Regions from separate parts of the Janthinobacterium sp. GW821-FHT03A03 genome, predicted to be linked through region 2. Evidence: predicted binding sites of a transcription regulator. Region 2 holds the regulator's gene; each other region holds the start of a gene.

Region 1 (2,266 bases), on a different contig from region 2:
CCGCGTTTTTTGTATCGCCGTGCCGGTGGCTATTGCCGCGGACGGCGGCGCGCAAAGGCGAGACCGGCCAGTCCCGTGCCCAGCAGCAGCAAGGTGGCCGGCGCCGGCACCATGGCAGGGTCGATGACGACGATGTCGGTGCGCGTGGACTTGGAAAAATTCAGCGTGTAGCTGCCGGCCGGCAGGGCGAAATTCGACGTCAGGGAAAACATGGCGAAGCCGTTCGTGAAGGCGCGTCCGGTGGCGGGATCGTTGGTGCCGGCCGTCATGTTCAGGCTGAACGGGTCGAGGCTGCCGACCCCGTGGTTGCCGTTCACGTCGCTGCCATTGTTGGCGTCGCCATCGGGGGCAAACTGGAAGATCACGCCGTCGGCATTCGCATGCGACAGGCAGCCGGCGGGGCTGGCGGTATTGCACGAGATATTGAAGATGTCCATGATCGACACGTTCGACTTGTCGCCCATGGTCGTCACGCTGGTGCGCAGGTCGCGCCGTCCCATGAAGCTGAAGGTGATGAAGCCGGCGCTCGACAGGGTCAGGTTGACGGAGCCGGTCAGCGTGTCGCCGGCCGTGGCCGTGGCCGCGCCGACCGTGTTGCGCTGTGCTTCCGCCACGGCGCTCACGGTGGAGCCGGCGGCCGTGAGCATGTTGCCGAAGGCATGCGCATCGCCGCGCGCGAATTCCAGGGTGGAACTGGGGCTAGGTGCGTAATGGTTTTGCGGCAAGCCGTTGCAGCCGCCGCCCGAACACACTTGCAGCACGTCGGCGTTGGCGGCCGGGCCCGTATTGACGGCGCGCGGATTGACGGCCGCACCGCCCTGGAAAAAGGCGCTGTCGCTGGCGTTGCGGTTGGCGCCGGCCAGCGACAGCGCGCCGGCACTGGTGGTGATGCGGAAATTGTTCAATTCATTGACGGCCAGGCCGTAGGCCCCGGCCTGCGCCTGGCCGCTGGCCAGCAGGCTTGCCGCCGCCAGTGCGCCCAGCCAGCCCAGGGTCTTGCTTCGTGTGTGATTGACGTTCATCGCGGCCTCATTATCGTGGTCATTGTCGGGGGTGAAATCCGGGGGAGCGATCCAGGACAGCTTGCCTGGATTCATCTCGTAGACTGGGATAAGCAGCTTGCGTGCCATACAAAAAAATCACAGCGAATCAAGCACTTGCGAAAGACGAACTGAGCAGGACGGGGGTAAGTGTAAGAAAGGCCGACGCCGCTTGCCGGGCGCTGCGGCCGGCCTTTGCCGGCCTCAGGTGCCGCGATGGTAGCCCAGGTGGCCACCCGAATTGCGCGCGCAGCCGCAGCCGATGCGCGCCACTTCCTCGTCTTCGGTCAGTTTCCAGCTGGTAATCGTCGTGTGATTCCAGTCGATGTCGCTTTTCTTGACAGGTTTCACGGTCAGCGTGCGGGCTGCCGCGTCCGTGTACTCCATCAATTCCTCGTCGTCGTCGATATCGAAATGGCGGTGGATCAGGGAAATGCCGAAGCGTTCGAGCGCGCCATAGCGCAGCAGCACGTCGCGCAGCTCGCGGAAGCAGGCCAGGTCATCGGCTTGCAGGGATTGGACGGCGGAAATATCGGCAACGGGCTGCCATTGCATGGCTTGGATGTTCAGGCTGTGCATGATGTTCTCCTGTGCCCCTGGTATCAAGCCCAGGCTGCCGGAGGGGCGCCGGCACGCCTGGCGAATGCCCATCCTGGCCGCAACGCCGCTGCGCTGCTTGCGCCAGATCAAAGGTGCGGCACATCGCCTCTCGCCCGACAATTGCCCGTTAAAATAGGCGATGGCAAACAAAACCCCCACCTTCCCCGGCGCGCGCACGGGCCGCGGCCAGGTCCTGGCCGTGCTGCTGTCGAACCGCGACCAGTCCGGCGCCGAACCGCTGCAAGGCCGCGTCTCGCTGACCGCCATCGTGAAAGCGCTGAAACGCAAATACCATTGGCCCATCGAGACGCACAGCTTTCCCGCCAACACGCAGGACGGCCGCGCCAGCTGGGCAACGGTATATAGCTTGCCGGAAAAGGTGATCGAGGCCGCGCTGGAGGCCGGCGGCCGGGAGTGGCTGGAGAGCCGGGGAACGGTTGGGCGGCGGTGACTGCGCCGCAGTACGCTATTCGAGCCGGAAGCCGACCTTGAGCGTGACCTGGAAGTGCGCCACCTTGCCATCGACGATATGGCCGCGCGATTCCGTCACCTCATACCAGTCCATGTGCTTGACCGTCAGCGCCGCCTTGGCAATGGCATCGCGTATCGCCTGATCGCTGCTCTCG
Region 2 (2,266 bases):
CATCACTTGCCGATCGAGCTTGTCGATCAGGGTATCGATCGCGGCATACAGGTCATGCGCCAGGCTTTCCACATAGACAGTTTTACCGCTGAGACGCAGGTTGACTTCGGCCTTTTGACGTTTTTCTTTCTCTTTGAGGTTATCCACGGTCAGAATCACGGCGATATCGATGACTTGATCGAAATGACGTTTCACGCGCTCCAGCTTCGCTTGTACGTATTCACGGATGGCTGGTGTCACTTCAAGATGATGTCCGCTGATGGTGAGATTCATACACACTCCTAAAGATGATCGGGTTCGTGCGGTCCATCCTATCCGGCCCGCAGAGGAACCGAAAAAAACTTACAAACACTTACGCAGGCTCACTGGCGGAATTTTCAACGCTTCCCGGTACTTGGCAACAGTACGTCGCGCAATCACCATGCCTTGTTCCCCCAGCATGTCCGCAATCTTACTGTCGGATAAAGGATTTTTAGGGTCTTCTGCTCCTGTCAGTTGCACGATCAATGCCCGTATCGCCGTCGATGACGCTTCGCCCCCCGCTTCGGTGGCGACGTGGCTACCAAAGAAATATTTCAACTCAAACATGCCATGCGGGGTCAGCATGTACTTTTGGGTTGTTACCCGCGAGATAGTACTCTCGTGTAATCCCAGTGTATCAGCTATTTCACGGAGCACAAGGGGCCGCATGGCAACGGCCCCATGCGAGAAAAAGTTCTTTTGTCTTTCTACTATCGCCTGCGCCACGCGCAAGATCGTATCGAAGCGCTGGCGCATGTTCTTGATCAGCCACTTGGCTTCCTGCAACTGTGCGCCCATGGCACCTTCGCCCTTGCCCTGCTTCAACAAATTGGCGTACATGGCGTTCACGCGCAGGCGCGGCATGACGTCATTGTTCAGGCTCACCTGCCAGCCATTGCGCGCGCGCTTGACGACCACGTCGGGCACCACGTAGTCGGACACGTCGGAGGCGAACACGGCGCCCGGATGCGGGTTGCACAGCCGGATCACCGTCTGCGCCTCGCGCAAGTCTTCATCGTCGCAATCGAGGGCTTTTTTCAGCTTGTTGAAATCGCGCTGGGCAAACCAGGCCAGGTGCTTTTCCACGATGACGAGGGCCATGCGCCGCGTCACCAGGGCGATGTGCGGCAAGCGCCTGATTTGCAGGGCCAGGCATTCGGACGCATTGCGCGCGCCCACGCCGGGCGGGTCGAAACTTTGCAGCAGCGCCAGCGCCGTGCGCAGTTCGTCGGCGTCGATTTCCAGCTCTTCCGGCAGGCGCGCCAGGATGTCGTCGAGCGATTCCTCCAGGTAGCCATTGTCGTCGAGGGCATCGATGATCAGCTCGACCAGCGCGCGGTCGCGCAATTCGAGCACCGTCACGCGCATCTGCTCCATCAGGTGCTCGCGCAAGGTGCAGTGGTGGGCTTCGAGTTGTGGACGGGAATCTTCGTCGTCGGGCGCCTTGCCCCGGCTCGCCTCGCTCCAGTCGCTGTCGCCGCCGTCCGCGGCGGCCGGGCCCTCGCCCGCCTCGCCGTCAAAGCCGTCCGTTTCGGCCGGCGCGGCGGGCGCTTCCTGGCCTGGCGGCTGGGGCGGCGCTTCGGCCGGCGCGGCCGTGGAACTCAAGGCCCCGTCGGACAACAGGCGCAGCGACCGGTCGAGCGGGTCGTCGAGGCGCTCGAGCAGGGGATTGTCTGTCAGCAACTGCTCCAGTTCCTGGTGCAGTTCCAGGGTAGACAATTGCAGCAGGCGTATCGATTGCTGCAACTGCGGCGTCAGTGCCAGGTGCTGCGAGGTGCGCAGCTGCAATGATTGTTTCATTGGCTCACATGCGGAAGTGTTCGCCCAGATAGACCCGGCGTACCGACTCGTTCGCGATGATGTCATCGGGGCGTCCCGACGCCAGCACCGAGCCCTGGTTGATGATGTAGGCACGGTCGCAAATACCCAGCGTCTCGCGTACATTATGATCGGTGATGAGCACGCCGATATTGCGCTCCTTCAAGAAACGCACGATGCGCTGGATCTCGATCACGGCGATGGGATCGACGCCGGCGAACGGCTCGTCGAGCAGCACGAAGCGCGGGTCGGTGGCCAGCGCGCGGGCGATTTCCACGCGGCGGCGCTCGCCGCCCGACAGGGACAGGGCCTGGTTCTCGCGCAGCTTTTCAATCTGCAGGTCGGCCAGCAATTTATCCAGGCGCTCCTCGATCTCGGCCTTCTTCAGCGGGCGCCCGTCGACGGTCTGGATTTCCAGCACGGCGCG
Region 3 (2,266 bases), on a different contig from region 2:
AGCGTCGATACGCGCGAGGCGCAGGTGCGGCCCCTGTATGAAAAAGTCGTCGCCGCCTGCAAGGCCGATACGGAAAACGGCTGTTTGCTGCTCGATTCGAGCATCGACAGCGGCCGCTACGTGCACGCGCGCATCAGCATGCGCGCCAAGCCGGCGGGCATCAAAAAGCTCGTCGCGCTGGTCGCGGCCGGCGGCGACGTCACCAGCCAGGGCACCAAGGTGGAAGACCTGGGCCGCCCTGTGCTCGACAGCAAGAAACGCCTGGAAATGCTCAGGCAGTACCAGGCGCAGTTGCAGGACCTGGAAAAGCGCTCGGGCAAGGATGTCGACGCCCTCATCAAGGTGACCAAGGAACTGGCCACCGTGCAGGTGGAGCTGGAGCAGGCGACAGCGGCCAACGCGCTGTTGATGCAGCGCATAGACACGGATTTGCTGAACGTCGCCATCAGCGCCGAAGGCAAGCAATCGTTCTGGACGCCCGTCAAGCGCGCGCTGGGCAATTTTACGGACAACCTGTCCGAAGGCGTGGCCAACGCCATCACGGCCATGGCCTACATCCTGCCGTGGCTGCTCGCGTTCGTCCTGCTGTTCCCGCTGGGCCGCAAGGGCTGGCGCCGCTTGCGAGGTACACCGCGCAAGGATTAAAGCGCAAAGATAGCCGCGTCAGGCGCACCGTTTTACGGCAATTTGAAACCTGGCTGCACAGTCCTTGTGCAGCCAGGTTTTTTTTCGTGCGGCGCGGGCCCCGTGCGCCATGCGGGACGCCTGGCGCCGCTGGCATGCATTCTGCTTTAACAACATCGCAGACCCGGCTTTATCCCCACGAACCCACCACAGGAGTCCCCATGTCACGACGCATCATCCTGAAAGCGGCCGCCGCCGGCGCATTCGCCCTGGCCACGTCCACCTGCATGCAGGCTGCCTGGGCCGCCGATACCATCAAGGTCGGCATCTTGCACTCCCTGTCGGGCACCATGGCCATTTCCGAAACGTCGCTGAAGGACGTGGCGCTGATGACGATCGCGGAAATCAATGCCAAGGGCGGCGTGCTGGGCAAGAAGCTGGAGCCCGTCGTCGTCGATCCCGCGTCGAACTGGCCGCTGTTCGCGGAAAAAGCGAGACAACTGGTGGCGCAGGATAAAGTAGCCGTGGTGTTCGGCTGCTGGACGTCCGTCTCGCGCAAATCCGTCTTGCCGGTGTTCAAGGAACTCAACAGCCTGCTGTTTTACCCCGTGCAATACGAGGGCGAGGAGCTGGAAAAGAACGTGTTTTATACGGGCGCCGCGCCGAACCAGCAAGCGATACCCGCCGTGGAATACCTGATGAGCAAGGATGGCGGCGGCGCCAGGCGCTTCGTGCTGCTGGGCACGGATTACGTGTATCCGCGCACCACCAACAAGATTTTGCGCGCCTTTCTGAAAAGCAAGGGAGTCAAGGATAGCGATATCAGCGAGGTCTACACGCCGTTCGGCCATGCCGACTATCAAACCATCGTCGCCAACATCAAGAAATTCTCGGCTGGCGGCAAGACGGCCGTCATTTCCACCATCAATGGCGATTCCAACGTGCCGTTCTACAAGGAACTGGGCAATGCGGGCCTGAAAGCGACGGACGTGCCCGTCGTCGCGTTTTCCGTGGGCGAGGAAGAGCTGCGCGGCATCGATGCCAAGCCGCTGCTCGGCCATCTGGCGGCGTGGAATTATTTTGAATCCGTCAAAAACCCCGTCAACGCGGCCTTCATCAGGCAGTGGAAGGCGTATGCCGTGGCGCAAAAGCTGCCGAACGCGGCTTCGGTGGTGACGAACGACCCGATGGAAGCGACCTATGTCGGTATCCACATGTGGGCGCAAGCCGTGGAAAAGGCGAAATCGACGGATACGGACAAGGTGATCGCCGCCATGGCCGGCCAGAGTGTCAAGGCGCCATCGGGCTTTACCCTGACCATGGACCCGACCAACCATCACTTGCACAAACCCGTGATGATCGGCGAAATCAAGGCCGACGGACAATTCAATGTCGTGTGGAAAACCAAGGAGCCGATACGCGCCCAGCCGTGGAGCCCGTATATCAAGGGCAATGAGGGCAAGCAGAAGTTGTAGGCGCTGATATTTAACCCAGCAGCAACTGCCGGGGTCGGACCCTCAGGGTCCGACCCCAGTCGTCGCCTTTGGGGGCGGCATACGCCCCCGTGCAATCATTCTTTGGAACGCACATGCAGCTTCTCCCCAAACTGCTGGTCCTCGCCTGCCTGTTGCTATCCTCGCTG

Evidence for each region. The regulator sigma-54, encoded in region 2, starts transcription at its own class of promoters, with help from an activator protein. The targets are predictions, from matches to a motif close to TGGCANGNAANCTGCTTT.
Region 1: a site for sigma-54 is predicted at 1,112-1,129, ahead of AC07VI_RS24815 (EDSAP-1 family PEP-CTERM protein). Genes of this name have one in related genera too.
Region 3: a site for sigma-54 is predicted at 776-793, ahead of urtA (urea ABC transporter substrate-binding protein). Genes of this name have one in related genera too.

The regions. Positions count from the first base shown of each region.
Region 1 covers NZ_JBWKUZ010000020.1:82,200-84,465, reverse strand. Annotated here, with positions in the region: gene AC07VI_RS24815 (EDSAP-1 family PEP-CTERM protein) at 30-1,022, opposite strand; gene AC07VI_RS24810 (hypothetical protein) at 1,245-1,619, opposite strand; gene AC07VI_RS24805 (hypothetical protein) at 1,780-2,091, shown strand; gene AC07VI_RS24800 (dodecin) at 2,107-2,266, opposite strand, start outside.
Region 2 covers NZ_JBWKUZ010000010.1:67,732-69,997, forward strand. Annotated here, with positions in the region: gene hpf (ribosome hibernation-promoting factor, HPF/YfiA family) at 1-273, opposite strand, end outside; gene AC07VI_RS18595 (RNA polymerase factor sigma-54) at 343-1,821, opposite strand; gene lptB (LPS export ABC transporter ATP-binding protein) at 1,826-2,266, opposite strand, start outside.
Region 3 covers NZ_JBWKUZ010000005.1:45,358-47,623, forward strand. Annotated here, with positions in the region: gene AC07VI_RS12535 (DUF4349 domain-containing protein) at 1-645, shown strand, start outside; gene urtA (urea ABC transporter substrate-binding protein) at 846-2,099, shown strand; gene urtB (urea ABC transporter permease subunit UrtB) at 2,213-2,266, shown strand, end outside.